2 regions of the Paenibacillus sp. y28 genome follow, and region 1 is predicted to be linked to the other one. Evidence: riboswitches for the same ligand, from Rfam matches in the RefSeq annotation. Region 1 holds a riboswitch; the other holds the start of a gene.
What was found. Region 1 has a riboswitch for FMN ahead of ribD (bifunctional diaminohydroxyphosphoribosylaminopyrimidine deaminase/5-amino-6-(5-phosphoribosylamino)uracil reductase RibD). Riboswitches for the same ligand answer to the same signal wherever they lie in the genome.

Region 1 (7,895 bases):
GTCCAGCCCCTGGTCCTGCAGCACGTACGCTTTGAGCTTGTTAATCAGGCCGATGCCCCGGCCTTCCTGACGCAAATAAACGAGCACGCCGCTGCCTGCCTCATTAATCTGCTGAAGTGCAGCAGCCAGCTGCTGTCCGCAGTCGCAGCGTTCGGAATGAAACACGTCCCCGGTCAGGCATTCCGAGTGCATCCGCACGAGTGCCGGCGTGTCCGGGTCGATGGTTCCTTTTACAAGCGCCACGTGCTCCTTCTGATCGACCTCATTGCTATATGCAATGACCTGGAACGTCCCGAAGTCGGTCGGAAGCGAAGCTTCAACCTCCCGCTTCACCAGCATTTCTTTCTCATTCCGGTAACGGATTAGCTCTTGAATCGTAATCAGCTTCAGGCTATGCTTACCGGCGATTTCGGCAAGGTCCGGCACGCGTGCCATCGTCCCGTCTTCCTTGATCACCTCGCAGATGACAGCAGCCGGGTACGAGCCGCACATTCTCGCAAGATCTACGGCCGCTTCCGTATGGCCCGCCCTGCGAAGAACGCCGCCTTTTTTGGCAATCAGCGGAAAAATATGCCCCGGACGCCGGAAATCCTCAGGCTTCGTCTCCCCATGAATCAGGGCGTACACGGTTTGGGAGCGCTCATGGGCGGATATGCCTGTAGTTGTGGCGTTGTAGTCTACGGAGACGGTAAACGCTGTTCCGTGATAATCCGTGTTATGGGCGACCATGGGCGGCAAATCCAGCTCATGTGCCCGCTCCTCCGTAATCGGCACGCAGACGAGACCGCGGCCTTCCTTAATCATGAAGTTAATGGCCTCCGGGGTAGCCTGATCCGCCAGAACGATAAAGTCGCCTTCATTCTCCCGATCCTCATCGTCTACCACGATGATGACCTTGCCCTGCTTCAAATCCTCCAGAGCCGCCTCGATGCTGTCGAATCGAATAGATGCTTCCATATGGTTCTCCTCCTTTTCACTGCACACCGTCACATAAAACCATTATCCGCCAGAAACTGGGCGCTCAGTCCTCCGTTCGGACGGCCTGCGCCCTTTTCCTGCTCCATATGCTCGACGAGCGGGCCTCCTGCGCCGAAAGCAAGCAGCCGCTCGACATATTTACCGAGTACATCACATTCTATATTGACCGAATCCCCCGCTTCACGTTGCAGAAGCACCGTCTCCACCAGCGTATGGGGAATCACCGAAACGGTAAAATGCTGCGTTCCCGCCTCCACCACGGTCAGGCTGATTCCGTCAAGCGTTATCGAGCCGCGGGGGACAACATATTTCATCACCTGGCGGTCCTCCGGTTCAATCCGGAACACAACCGCATTCTCTTCGCGGCTTCGGTTCAGAATGCGTCCAACGGTATCCACGTGGCCCTGCACATGATGACCGCCGAAGCGCCGGCCCATCGTCATGGCCCGCTCCAGGTTTACCCGGCTCCCGGGGGACAGCTCCCGCAGTGTCGTTTGCCGGAATGTCTCCGGCATGACATCCACGGAGAATTGCTGGCGGTCAAATTCAATGACCGTCAGGCAAACCCCATTGACTGCAATACTGTCCCCCAGTTGAACATCCTCAAGTATTTTGCGTGCCTCCAGCGTCAGAATCAACGACTGGCCTCGACGGTGCACCCGCCGCAGCGTACCGATTTCTTCAATTAGTCCGGTAAACATGCGCCCTCACTCCTCTTCGCTTTCGCTTGCTTCAGCCTCCGGCTCAGGGTAACGGGGATAACCGCTAATGCACACATCATCGCCGAACCGGGCTACGTCAACGCGGTCAAGCTCCAAAGCGTCAGCCATCAGCTCCGCCCCGCCCAAAGTGAAGTTGGAGGGAGCCTGCAGCCCGCCGATAATTTTCGGGGCATAAAACAACAGGATTTTGTCAATGAGCCGTGCCTCGAGCATCGCCCCGTTCAGACGTCCCCCGCCCTCCAGGAGTATCGATCCGATTTCCCTCTCGCCCAGCAGCTTCATGGCCAGCTTCAGATCAACCTGAGGCCCATCCCCGCACTTCAGCACTTCCACACCATGCGCGTTGAGCCTCATAATCTGCTCAATGGACGCCTGCTTCGTCGTAAGAAGCAGCGTCTTGGCCGTCGTATCCTGAACGACCCTGGAGTCCAGCGGCAGGCGCAGCCTGGAATCGACAATGACGCGCAGCGGATGCTGGCCCTCAGCCGGTGTTCTCGTAGTCAATTGCGGGTCATCCGCCAATATCGTATCGACTCCGACCATAATCGCTTGATGCTGATGGCGCAGCGTATGTACGTAGGCGCGGGAGGCTTCACCGGTAATCCATTTGCTGTCCCCTGTCCGGGACGCAATCTTGCCATCAAGCGTGCAGGCCGTTTTGAGTGTTACAAACGGCATGTTATTTTGAATAAATTTGAAGAACCGTTCGTTGAGGCGCAGCGCCTCCTGCTCCAGCACCCCAACCTTCACTTCAATTCCGTTGCTGCGTAAACGGGCAATTCCCTTTCCGGCTACCTGCGGATTAGGATCGGTGCAAGCCACAACCACCCGGGCGACCTTCTCCACAATCAAACGGTCACTGCACGGCGGCGTACGCCCATGATGGCTGCATGGCTCCAGAGTGACATAAGCTGTGCTGCCCTGCGCCTCTTGCCCCGCCATTTGCAGGGCGTTAATTTCCGCATGATGGGACCCGCGCTGCAAATGCGCGCCCATGCCGATAATTTTGCCGTTCTTGACAAGCACGCAGCCTACTACCGGATTAATCCCGGTTTGGCCGGTGCACGCTTCCGCCATTTGCAGCGCCAGCCGCATATAAAATTCATCGTTCAAAACTTCCGGATGAATAGCCCTTCCCCTCCTCCTACAGTTATCCTGCAGATCCCGCACGACTGATATCAGGTATCTTCCTATGGCTTCTTCAGACAGCTTCTTCCCAAACCTAAAAAAGCCCGCTTTGCATCGCAAAGGGGCGTGGGATATGCGCAAAATAAGTCGCTGTATTCACAAGATGGCTGAAGCTAACAACCGGTTGAGGCTGCTCTTCAGCCGTCCATAAATAGACGGTCCTTCCGCCTTGTAATTCAAATAAAAACACACCAAACAAGCTTCGCCTGTCCGGGAGCTCCCATTTTCTTGCAAAGGCAGTCCGTTCGCGACCCGCGTCCCTTCTCCCATCCAGACTATACTGTCGGTCCCGGATTCGCACCAGGTCGGCCTCACGGCATGCGCCTTCATTACGAAAGCTCATGCTGTTCGGTTCACGGACTCATTCCTCCCCTATCCGGGAGAAAAACACCGCCGGTCGGGAATTACACCCGGCCCCGAAGTTACGCAAAACAAATATGAAGTTTCTAGTTCTGGTTACATGCATAATAACACCAATAAAAAAATAAAGCAAGACAGCTTCACCGCATGAATCAACAAAAACCGTCATTTTAAACCTTTCACGTCAAGGTTGCTTACACCAAAAATTCCGACATGATACGATCGATGTCAAAAGGACCGGTCCAGCTGCTTCTGGGCAGGGAATTTCCGCACGCCCAGTCGATAAACGTTTATACTCCCGTGTATATCTCCTGTTATATAAATGCTAATGTCCCCCGCCCCCTATACAAGCTAATACCTACCAGCATAGTCAAGACCGGAAAATATTTCAATTGTTTCTTAAAGACTAGGCTTTAGGGAACACAAAAAAGCAGCCCGCATGAAATGCAGACTGCTCTTTTTGTTATAAAACCGTGTTGGGTAATTAAACCTCCACGACTTCAACCTTCTCCATACGGTCACGGCCTTGGAAGGCATCCACATGCTCCATACCTTTGGACACTTTGCCAAAAACGGTATGAACGCCGTCCAGATGCGGCTGCGGCTGGTAAGCGATGTAGAACTGGCTGCCGCCAGTGTTGCGGCCGGCATGCGCCATGGCCAGCGACCCGCGCTCATGCTTGTTCGGGTTGATTTCGCAGTTGATTTGGTAGCCTGGACCGCCCATGCCAGTACCGTTCGGGCAGCCGCCTTGCGCTACGAAGCCCGGAATGACGCGATGGAATACGAGTCCATTATAGAAACCGCTGTTAGCCAGCTTTTCAAAGTTTGCCACTGTGTTAGGAGCATCTTGATCAAACAGATCGATAACAACCTCTCCACCGTTAGCCAATGTAATTTTTGCTTGTTTTGCCACGATAATCACTCCTTCGAATATGCTTTTATCCGGAAAACGGATTAGTTGGATACAGCTTGCTTCGTCAAACGCTCCGGAATGACGTCATTGCCGGCAACATCTTGGTACGATTCACGTTTTACCACGAGATCTGCCTGGCCGTCCTTAACGAACACCACAGCTGGCTTACGCAGACGGTTGTAGTTGCTTGCCATCGCGTAGTTGTAAGCGCCTGTGCAAGAAACCGCCAGCACATCGCCGCTTTGTACCTTCGGCAGATTCAAATCCCAGATAAGCATGTCGCCGCTCTCGCAGCATTTGCCCGCAACCGATACGACTTCCTCATTTGCCTCATTCGCACGGTTAGCGAGGATTGCTTCATACTTGGATTCATACAAGGCCGGACGAGGGTTATCTGTCATGCCGCCGTCTACAGCGACGTATTTACGCACGCCAGGAATTTCTTTGGATGTACCGACCGTGTACAAGGTCGTACCGGCATCCCCTACGATGCTGCGGCCCGGCTCAACCCAGATCTCAGGCGTCGGGTAGCTGTAGTTGTCGAAGTTATCCTTGATGGCGTCTGTGATCGCTTGTACATACTGTGCAACCGGAAGCGGAGTATCTCCATCTACATAGCGGATGCCGAAGCCGCCGCCCAGATTGATGACCTGGAAGGTCACATTCAGCTCGTCGCGCACTTTGGCTGCGAATTTGGATACTTTGTCAGCCGCCATGCGGAAGCCTTCAACCTCGAAAATTTGCGACCCGATGTGGGAGTGAACGCCCAGCAGCTGCAGGTTCGGACGCTTGGAAGCCTCTTCAACCGCTTTGTAAGCCGAGCCGTTGCCCAGGTCAAAGCCGAATTTGGAATCGGTTTGGCCTGTGGAAATGTACTCGTGCGTATGAGCTTCAACCCCAGGCGTAATGCGGAGCAAAATTTTGACCTGTTGGCCTTTTTCTCCAGCAATGTGGTTCAGCATATCCAGCTCAACGAAGTTATCCACAACGAAGCAGCCGATTTTGGCATCAATTGCCATTTCGATTTCTTCTACGGTTTTATTGTTGCCGTGGAAGTGAATGCGATCCACCGGGAATCCGGCCTGCAATGCAGTATACAGCTCGCCGTCGGAAACAATGTCCAGCGACATGCCTTCCTGCTCGGCAACGCGGCACATCGCCTGCACGCAGAACGCCTTGGAAGCGTAGGCTACCTGGAACTTCAAGCCGGACGCCTTGAATGCGTCCACATATTCTTTGCAGCGCTGGCGAATCAACGCTTCATCAAAAACATAAAGCGGCGTGCCGAACTGCTCCACCAGCTGAGTGGAATCGCAGCCGCCGATTGTCAAATGGCCTTTATCGTTAATTTTGCTTGTCCCATGCAAATACATCGGTTTGTCTCCTCTTCATCACGAAAATTTCACTTTCTCGACCTATGGCTGTAATTGTTCTCGCCATACAATAACAATAACTTATCATAGCCTCGCCGAAAAGCCAATGGATTTCTGGCGACTTTTTTTGCACTTTTTTACAGCTATGCACCAAAAGCGATAGCCGTTAAACGTCCGAAACCGAACAATTAGCCGTTATTCGGCCGGGTACGGACACGACACCCTGCTCCAGGAGACATGAAGAGCAGGCGCAGCCGGGACATCGCCCTTTCCCGCACCGCGCGCAGCTCCCAGCGCGCGGTGTTTCGCTGCATGCCGGCGGTCGGCCGACCACATTCGCATGTTCAATTGCTTTTTCGCGGCTGGCGGGTGCTGTCGTAGGCTTTGGTAATGCTCGGCCGTTCAATGTCCCATTGGACCGGCTTGCGGATAATAAGCGATATCAAGCCTTTCAAGTGGAATGGAATGAATGGCCACAAAAACGGAGAGTTGTAAGAGCGCTGCAGAGCAAGCATGATTACCCACAGCGTAGCGCCGATGATAAGGCCCGGCACCTTGAATGCGGCGGCAAGGACAAGCAGCGCCAGCCGTACGATGCGGTTGGCCAGACCCAGCTCATAGCTCGGCGTCGCAAACATTCCGATCGAGGCTACGGCCATATACAGAATGACCTCATTGACGAACAAGCCCGTTTTAACTGCAATATCCCCAATCAGAATCGCCGCGACCAGCCCCATCGCCACCGCTATCGGCTGCGGCGTATGAACAGCAGCCATCCGCATCATGTCCACGCCGATTTCCACAATGACAAATTGCAGCAGGAGCGGAAGCTTCCCTTCCTCCTGCGGGCCGAGAAACTCCAGTCCGGCGGGCTTTAACTCCGGATTCATCACCATGAGAAACCAGAGCGGCAGCAGAAAAAGCGACGCCCAAATCCCGATATACCTCACCCAGCGCAGGTAGGTACCGATAAATGGAGTATGACGATACTCCTCCGCATGCTGGCAGTGATGGAAAAAGGTCGCCGGCAAAATAATGGCCGTCGGCGATGTATCGACCATCAAAACCACGTGACCCTCCAGCATATGCGCAGCTACGACATCCGGTCGCTCCGAGTAGCGCACGAGCGGGTACGGATTCCAATTTTTCCCCAAAATAATTTCTTCCAGCTGCTTGTCAGCAAGGGGGATTCCGTCTATCGTTACGCCCTTGACCTTGTCTCTTACCGACTCCACCAGATCCATATCGGCGATGTCGTTCACATAGGCGATGCATACATTTGTTTTGCTCCGCTTACCGACCTCGACCAGCTCGAATTTCATCCGGGGGTCCTTCAGTCTGCGGCGTATGAGCATAATATTGGTCAGCAGTGTCTCCACGAACCCGTCCTTGGCGCCGCGTACGACCCGCTCCGTATCCGGCTCGGTGATCGAACGAATCGGATACGTGCGAACATCCAGCGTGATTGCCGTATCCTCGTTCTCTACGAATAGCGCGGCATTGCCGACAAGCACCCGGGATATTACGTCATTCATAGACGAAGCCTTGGATACCTGAATATGGGGAATATATTGTTCTATCATCGTTTGCACCGGTTGATGCCTCAGCGCCCCGTCAGCCAAATAACTGAGCCTCATAATAATGTCAGTCAGGATGTCGTCCTTCACCATACCGTTAACATAGACAAATGCGCTCGGCTTTCCTGCGAACACCATCTCGTGCTTTACGATATCGAAGCTGGTGCCAAGACCGATTTGCTCTTCCAGCACCCGCTTCAGCTCGGGAAGCGTCTTCGGGATCGCCTGCTGCTCCTTGTAGCGCTTCTCCTCCGGGCTCAGCGTCTGATCGGTCGCGCTGTCAGCCTTCTCCTTCTCCCCGGCCTGTCCGGCCTGTCCGGCCAAAACGCCATCCGGCGGCATTTCACCGTCAGGCGGATGATTATGATGAAAACCGTCTGTTGTACTCATGCCGTTCACCTCTCAAGGTCTAGTTTCATTACAGCTCGCCAAACACATACCATTCAAACAACGACCCGACAACCTTACCGAGCGCCATCGCCATCAGCAGCCAGCCAATCCAGCCGCCCAAATGCAGCCTTTTGGCCATAATCGGCAGCACATTGAGCACCTCGGTCAGCGCTCCGGCGAGCATACCGGTAAACATTCCGGTGAGCAATCCGAAAAAGCATGTCACCAGCACCGGCAGACGCCACTTCCAATCCAGGAAATCAGCTGCTGTCCAGTACAAGGTGCCGACAATAATAGCACTTTCAAACCAGGAAACCTGCTTGAAGCCCTTCGTCATTTGGGCCAGTCTCGGGATGATATCCAGCACCACGAGAAAAGCAACCAGACCGCC
Region 2 (7,895 bases), on a different contig from region 1:
CCGGGAAGCACATCATTTCCCGGTTCTTTTTTTATCGGCCAAAAGCCAGCATCATGATACAATCCTGGGTCTGTCGCTAGGAGCGGACGATTATATCGCCAAGCCATTTAATCCCTTGGAGATTGTGGCGCGCGTGCAGGCGCTGCTTCGCAGAGTGCATCATTTTGACGCGGGGGGCGCTCCCCAGAAGACGGAAGATAAAATTGTCGTCGGGGACCTGGTGCTGGATCGCATTCAATGCAGGCTGTTCCGCGGCGGTGAGCCGGTGGCCCTTACCTCTACTGAATACAAAATTTTGGAGCTGCTGCTGGAGCAGCCCGGACGCGTCTTTACCCGGAAAAAAATTTATGAAGCGGTGTGGCAGGATTACTACGCTCATGAGGACGGGGCGATTATGGTGCATATCAGCAACATCCGTGAAAAAATCGAACGTGATCCGAAGCAGCCGGATTACCTGAAAACGATACGAGGGTTGGGATACAAAATTGAAGCTCCTGAGGAAATATAGAGCCCGGCGGCAGCTGCAAACGTCGCTGACCTGGGATTTCTTTTTGTTTAATCTGATTCTGCTGATCGTAATGGCAGGAAGCACGTTTATGGCCCTGCAGGATGTGAAGTGGAGAATGCAGACCACTCGTATTGTTGACCCCGAGCTGAAGCTGGAAGCCGGAATGTACGTGAACGGCAGCCAGACCCGGACGGAAATTGACCGTCTGCTTCAAGGCAGCGGCTGGCTGGAGGAGCTGGATGCGGACCGCCGCGTCATCCGCGTTCAAGGCCGGAAGCAGGACGAGGTGCAGCAGTATTCCGAAAAGGAGCTGTATGAGCTGCTCTCCAACCGGAACGGACAAGCGTATTATTATTCTGTGGCGGCCCTGGAGAATCGGGGAGACTCGCAGTATTTGCTTCTGAAGCTGCCCCGGAATTATGTCAACATTAATGTGAATGATTCCTTGCGGGAGCCGGGCTTTTACGTGCCGGTATTTTATTACTTGGCCTTCTGGATCATACTTATGCTGCTGCTTATTTTTTTCTACAGCGCCTGGGTCGCCCGGCGTATCCGAAGGCCGCTGCACCAAATATCCCAAGGGCTCAAACGTATGGTCGACGGCAACTATAGCACCCGGATATCACTTGATGCGGAGCAGGAGTTCGTTCAAATTCGCGAGGCCTTCAATTATATGGGGGATGTGATTGAGAACACCTTGGCCGAGAAGCGGCATGCCGAGGAGAGCAAGCAGCGTCTCATTGTGGATCTGTCCCACGACCTGAAAACACCGATTACGAGCATTCAGGGTTATGCTCAAGCGTTGCTGGAAGGACGGGTAGAGGAGCGGGAGCGACAGGTGAAATACATGAGCTACATTTACCGGAAGTCCGCCCAAGTGACCAGGCTTATTCACAACATGCTGGATTTCCTCAAAATTGATTCGCCCGACTATGTCATACGGCTGGAACAGAGCGAAATCGGCGACTTCCTGCGGGAGGTCGTCGCTGATGTGTACGGGGACATCGAGCAAAAAAAGTTCGTGCTGCAGCTTTATATCCCCGATCAGCCGATCTATGCTGTTTACGATGCCGAGCTGCTATCCAGTGTCATCCAAAACCTGATTGGCAACGCGCTAACCTACAATCCGCCGGAAACACGCTTACGGGTGCAGCTTATCCCGGCCGAGACGGAGGTTATTATCGAAATCGCCGATACCGGTATCGGAATTCCAAAGCCGCTATGGAATACCATCTTCGATCCGTTCGTGCGCAAGGATGAAGCCCGGACCGGAGAAGTCGGAACCGGGCTCGGACTATCTATTGCCAAAAAAAACACAGAGAAAATGGGAGGCACGCTGGAGCTTCGCGATCAAGGACAGGAAGTAACTGTGTTCACGATTCGGCTGAGGAGGAAGCTGGACGAGCAGCCACGCTTAAACAGGCGATAGGCGGCGGGTTGAAGTGAATACTCTCCTTAATTACGAGAAATTGCAAGTCCCTGCCGGCTTGGGGCTTGTTTTTATTGTCAATGAGGCATGAGGAAGGACAGGCGCGCTGGAAGCTTTATTTTATCGTAGAAAGTCCGGCGCCGGGGAGCAGTCGGCATAGTAGCTCTATCTTTATATCAACCCAACCGGAAGCGGCAGCTGCGGCAAAACTATTTTTCTGCCCGGCTTTTGAAGCCATATCGGTCGCTGCTTGCAAGTGTCCAAGCGGGTTTGCTCTTGCCCACATATACTAATCTATCTGCGACAGGAAACAGCCGAGAGAGGGCGAATGCAATACATTCTCCAAGGGCGCGTAGGCATCTTCTTGGCAAAAGAAGAGTACGGCCTGACCAGAAGCCAGTTCTTCTGATCGGGGAGCGGGCCGCTGCAGCTTTTATTGCTGAATTCAGTTTTGGCATCCGGGATCGCTTAGTGAGCGGTTCCCCATATAACTTCATATTTACGATCAAATTGTCATGATTTCAAGCAAACAAGCCGGAGGTAGAGCGATGAAGAGAGCGGTTGGGATTTTACTTGACGCTTCGATGTATCACGGTATTCCCCGCAAGAAAACCGGTTATGAACGTATTTCATTGTATAACCGGGCGGCCAAACAGCTGGGCCTGAAGCCGTACTATATGACGCTTGCCCAAATAAATCATACCTCGGCACAAAGCTTTACGTACAGCGGCGGCCGGTATGCCAAGGTCAAGCACCAAATCCCTCCGGTGATTCATAATCGGGCATTCACGGCAACGGCTCAATTACGACAACGGCTTACGTCCCTGGCTAAAAAAAGCGTTGTATTCAACCGGAAAAACCGGTTTAGCAAATACGAGATTAACCGGCTGCTTTCCGGAAATGACCGTCTTCGCAGCTATGTTCCGGCTACCTGGAAGTATTCAAGAGGCAAGCTGGCTCAGGTGCTGAAAAATCGTACGCCGCTTTTTATCAAGCCCGCCAGCGGCAGTGTAGGGGACGGTATTTTCAAGATCGAGAACGCTCCCGGAGGGAAATACTTGATTCGGGGAAAACAAGGAAAGCCTCTGCACAAAACGCTTCAGCAAACGCTTGCCTGTATGGACCGAATGATTAGAGGCAGAAGCTATATTATTCAGGAGGCAATTCCCTTAGCCACGCATCAAGGAAGGCCGTATGATCTGCGTGTCTCCGTGCAGCGCGGCCCCCTGGGATCGTGGCAGGTTACAGGAATGGTCGGCAAGGTGGCTGCAGCCGGGAAGCATGTCACGAATGTGGCCAAAGGCGGAAAAGTTAAACCCTGCGCCAAGCTGTTTCAGGGCAGCGGATTTTCGGAGAAGGCTGTAACGAGGGAAGTGAAGCAAGCGTCCTTGAAAATAGCGGCTTTTCTCGGCAAGAAGCTTCCCCATTTGGCGGATATCGGTCTCGATATGGGGGTCGAGAAGGGCGGGGCTGTCAAATTTATTGAAATGAACGGCCGGGATCAGCGGATTACGTTTCAGAAAGCGGGGCTGGAAAAAGCATTTTATCAGACGTATTTAACCCCGCTGCGGTATGCCCATTTTCTAATGAGCGGGAAGAAGCGCAGAGGTTGACGAAGATGCCTGCAGCAGCGGAATAAATCCGATGAACTTGATATGAAAAAGAGTATTGATTTTTTTCGCGTGACGTTTTATGATAAACTGTAAAGAACGTTGCAACAGTTCGAACCAATTCCATGTAAACAAGTTGTTAAAAACAAAATATATCGATCTTCGGGGTAGGGTGAAATTCCCAACCGGCGGTGATGTTTCTTCACAGAAACAAGCCCGCGACTCCTCGGCCTGTACTTGGCCAAGGACTGACTTGGTGAGATTCCAAGGCCGACGGTAAAGTCCGGATGGTAGAAGATCACAGTAAATTTATCAGGTGCTGCTGACAGCGGCACAGGTAGATTTATTTGATTTGCCCCGTTTTGCGCAGCTTGCGCGAAACGGGGCTTTTTTTACCGAACGCTCCCTGGACTCAGAAGGGGTTAATGAACATGAACAACGCTTCTACATTGACAGCGGTGCATTACAGACGCCGCATTAAACCGGAATTTTGGCTCGTCGTTCTAGGGGCGGCTCTGTGGGGGGTTGACCCGTTATTCCGTATCATTCTCCTGAACTCGCTCACATCCACCCAAATTGTGCTGCTGGAGCACCTGATATTGTTTCTTGTGGCTGCACCGGTGCTGTGGCGGCACCGAGCGGAGCTGCGGGGACTGAAGGCAGCACATTTGGGCGCACTTCTATTCATATCCTGGGGCGGCTCGGCGCTGGCTACGATTTTGTTTACACAGGGGCTTGCTCATGGCGACCTGAACGTCGTTCTGCTGCTGCAGAAGCTGCAGCCGCTGTTTGCGATTATTTTGGCCAGATACCTGCTGAAAGAAAAGCTGCCCCGCCTGTTCGGCAATCTCGTCGTGCTCGCGCTGGCTGGTACGTATCTGCTTACCTTCGGCTGGACGCTGCCGGTTGGCGGACTGAGTGATTTTGTGCAGATGGGCAGCGTGTTGTCCATCGGAGCGGCGCTGCTATGGGGCGGCTCTACGGTGATGGGCCGTTATATGCTGGGAAAAATGTCGTATGAGACCGTGACGGCGCTGCGGTTCATTCTCGCATTGCCGCTGCTGATCGTCATTACAAGCCTGGAGGGGCAAGGCTGGAGCTTCCCGGCCGAGATGTCCCGGAAGGGGCTTGTGCTCCTGAATCTGGTGCTGCAGGCGCTGCTGCCCGGACTGCTCAGCCTGCTTGTCTACTACAAAGGGCTTAGCGGGATCAAAGCTTCTTATGCGACACTCGCGGAATTAAGCTTCCCGATGGTCGGAGTGCTCATAAACTGGGTTGTGTTCCACCAAATGATTACCATGCCCCAGGCAATCGGATTTATCCTCATTTGGCTTACTTTGTATCTGATTTCCAGGCAAAGAGAATAGAAGAACGGCTTCGTTTCCATGATCGGGAACGAAGCTTTTTTTTGCAGTTTCCTGCGGAAAACAGGGCAGGGTTCTCTTTTTATGTTTTATTCTGATAATGCTGGTACAATGAAGGTGATGGAAGATTGTGCAAGTTACTCGTTTGATAAATAGGGGAAGAGAGATGATGTTTACATCGTTCAAGACATGATGATCCTATAATCCAAATGAGGAGCGATTTATGTGGCAAGGATTCCAGTAATAAAAGCAATGGGACCAATGCTTAAAGAACTGTACCAGAATCCTGAAACGGGATGTATAAGTACAGAGTAAATTTTTTGAGCTGGAGAGGGATCACTTTAGTACAATACTGGAGAACTTACGAAACAGCTTGAGAACTATGCCCGGGGTGGCACTTATCTTGAACAATGGAAAAAATTTAATAAATCGGCTGGAACGGATGGAACAGTAGGGATTTATCGTGAAACGTACATGATTGAACCCGGACAATATGAATGTATTTATGGAAATATGCCTAAATTCGGTATGAGTGGATTCAGATAAGTAATGTAAAGCTAGCCAAGGTCATTAGAGAAAATGCAAGGAAGAATCTGGAGAGAACATAAAGTAGAAAGTCCACCCATAAATCATTTAAGTGCAGGTGACCACACATCAAAATACTGTTTATATGCAGCCGCAATAAGTGGCGCAGTTTAACAGCAGAGAAGATTTTTGACGGATTCAATGGGTAGGAATTAATTGAAATTTTGAAATCAAGAGTATCTGAATATATAGAAGTGCCCGAATAAGAAGCTCTTGTAGCGGCTTAACGGGCTTGATGCATCAATTTTTGGATTTTTGTGTAAATTACTGTACAATAAACGTATAACGGACAGCTTCGCATTTTATAAAATCCAGGGAGGGACCCTCATGAGAGAATTGATTGGCAGAGCGGTCGCATTAGGGCTCGGATTGGCAGTTACAAGTAAGGAACAGGTGGAAAAGACAGTGGAGGAGCTTGTAAAAAAAGGGGAGGTCAGCCGTCAGGAGTCCTCCTCGTTTGTTGACGAGCTGCTGCGTAAAGGAGAGGAAGCACGGGCCCGCATGGATGCGACTGTACAGGAGCGGGTGCAGTCCTTCCTGGAGGAGCAGCACATTGCAACGAAGCGGGACGTGGAACGTCTGGAGCAGCGGATTGCTCTGCTGGAGCAGCAGCTGAAGCGGCAAGAGGATGCGGAAGGCCGGGACCGGACAGAGGAATAGTCCACGGAGAGCGGGTCCCGATGGGCAGGAGGCAGCTTGATGATAGGAAGCAAAAAAATTCGGCAACTGCACCGGTTTAGAAAAATAGGGATGGTGCTTGCCCGTAACGGCTTCGGCTTCATCGCCAGTGAGCTTGGCTTTACGGAGAAGTTTGCTGTCGTGCGGGGGAAGGGTCAGCAGGATATCCATAAGAAGACGCTCGGAGAGCGGATTCGCCTTTTGCTGGAGGATTTGGGGCCTACTTATGTCAAGTTAGGGCAAATTGCCAGCACCCGGCCCGATTTGGTCCCGGCATCGATTATCTCGGAGCTGGAGCGGCTTCAGGATCATGTATCCCCCTTTTCTTATGAAGAGGTGGCTGCTATTATCGAAGCCGAGCTGATGGCGCCGGTGGAGGAGGTATTCGCCGATTTCTGCAAAGCGCCGATCGCCTCCGCCTCCATCGGCCAGGTTCACCGGGCCGTCCTGCATGATGGAACACAGGTCGCTGTGAAGGTGCAGCGGCCTCACATCCGTTCTGTCATTGAGACAGACCTGGACATAATTACCCAGTTCGCCAAGCTGGCGGAGAGCAGGCTGGAATGGGCCCGGCGCTACCGGCTGAGCGATATGATGGAAGAGATAGCCAAGGCGCTGCTGACCGAGCTGGATTACGGAGCGGAAGTGCGGAATGCGGATAAATTCGCCTCCCGAAACCAGATGAAGGACCAAATCGTCATTCCCGGCGTATATGTCGAGTACTCTACCCGAAAAGTGCTGACGATGGAGTTTGTTGAAGGGATTCGGCTGAACGACAGGAGCCGATTGGAAGAAGCCGGGCATGATCGATCCCGGCTGGCGGAGCGCTTCGCGAAGGTCATTTTGCACCAGGTGCTGATAGACGGTTTTTTCCATGGCGATCCGCATCCTGGCAATGTGCTGGTGCTCTCCGACGGCAGGCTGGCGCTGCTGGATTTCGGCATGGTAGGTCGGTTGTCCCCGGAGATGAAGAAGCAGATGGCTGCTTTTGTCATTGCGCTGCGCAATCAGAAATCAAGCGGGGTTATCCGGGCCATATCCAAGATGGGCATCGTGCCGGAGGATGTGGACCGGGCGCAGCTTCGCATGGATGTGGAGGAGCTGCGGGAGAAGTACTACCAGGTTCCGTTCAGCCAAATCCGGCTCGGAGAGGCGGTCAACGAATTGTTCTCGCTGGCGCTTCAGCACCGTATCGTCATTCCGACCGAGATGACGCTGCTCGGCAAGACGCTGCTGACGATGGAAGGGGTCGTCACGGCGCTGGACCCGGAATTCAGCGTTTTCGACGTGGCCGAGCCGTTCGGCCGCCGTCTGATGCGGGATCAGCTGGACCCGCGGGAAATGATGAGCCAGTGGATGGACGGCATCCCGGAATATATGGACCTGGTCATGGAAGCGCCGCATATTCTCAAGGATATGGCCTCGGTGGTCAAAAAAGGCAAAGTCGGGGTAGAGCTGTCTACTCCAGAGATGAACACATTCTTCCGCAAGCTCGATCAGATCAGCAATAAGATGTCGTTCAGCATCGTGCTGCTTTCTCTGAGCATTGTGATGGCCGGGCTGATCATCGGCTCGTCGATGAACCATCAAAGCACGATGCTCTGGAGAATTCCGGTCATCGAAATCGGCTTTGTTATCGCCTCGGTTTTGTTTTTGTGGCTTATTTATGCGATTCTCCGATCCGGCCGGTTTTAGCTCCTTTGAATCCGACATGATAAGCT

Region 2: it holds a riboswitch for FMN, as region 1 does, so the genes downstream of both, WBG83_RS10910 (DMT family transporter) here and ribD (bifunctional diaminohydroxyphosphoribosylaminopyrimidine deaminase/5-amino-6-(5-phosphoribosylamino)uracil reductase RibD) in region 1, are expected to answer to the same signal.

Annotation. Positions count from the first base shown of each region.
Region 1 is NZ_JBBBNV010000001.1:592,333-600,227, forward strand. Features, by position in the region: gene WBG83_RS02720 (bifunctional 3,4-dihydroxy-2-butanone-4-phosphate synthase/GTP cyclohydrolase II) at 1-957, opposite strand, end outside; gene ribE (riboflavin synthase) at 987-1,679, opposite strand; gene ribD (bifunctional diaminohydroxyphosphoribosylaminopyrimidine deaminase/5-amino-6-(5-phosphoribosylamino)uracil reductase RibD) at 1,686-2,813, opposite strand; FMN riboswitch at 3,143-3,316, opposite strand; gene WBG83_RS02735 (peptidylprolyl isomerase) at 3,733-4,164, opposite strand; gene lysA (diaminopimelate decarboxylase) at 4,206-5,537, opposite strand; gene WBG83_RS02745 (spore germination protein) at 5,882-7,504, opposite strand; gene WBG83_RS02750 (stage V sporulation protein AB) at 7,533-7,895, opposite strand, start outside.
Region 2 is NZ_JBBBNV010000011.1:22,856-30,750, reverse strand. Features, by position in the region: gene WBG83_RS10925 (response regulator transcription factor) at 1-508, shown strand, start outside; gene WBG83_RS10920 (sensor histidine kinase) at 486-1,937, shown strand; gene WBG83_RS10915 (YheC/YheD family protein) at 2,486-3,550, shown strand; FMN riboswitch at 3,702-3,850, shown strand; gene WBG83_RS10910 (DMT family transporter) at 3,979-4,914, shown strand; partial or broken gene WBG83_RS22615 (monooxygenase family protein) at 5,287-5,457, shown strand; gene WBG83_RS10905 (phasin family protein) at 5,824-6,156, shown strand; gene WBG83_RS10900 (ABC1 kinase family protein) at 6,196-7,869, shown strand.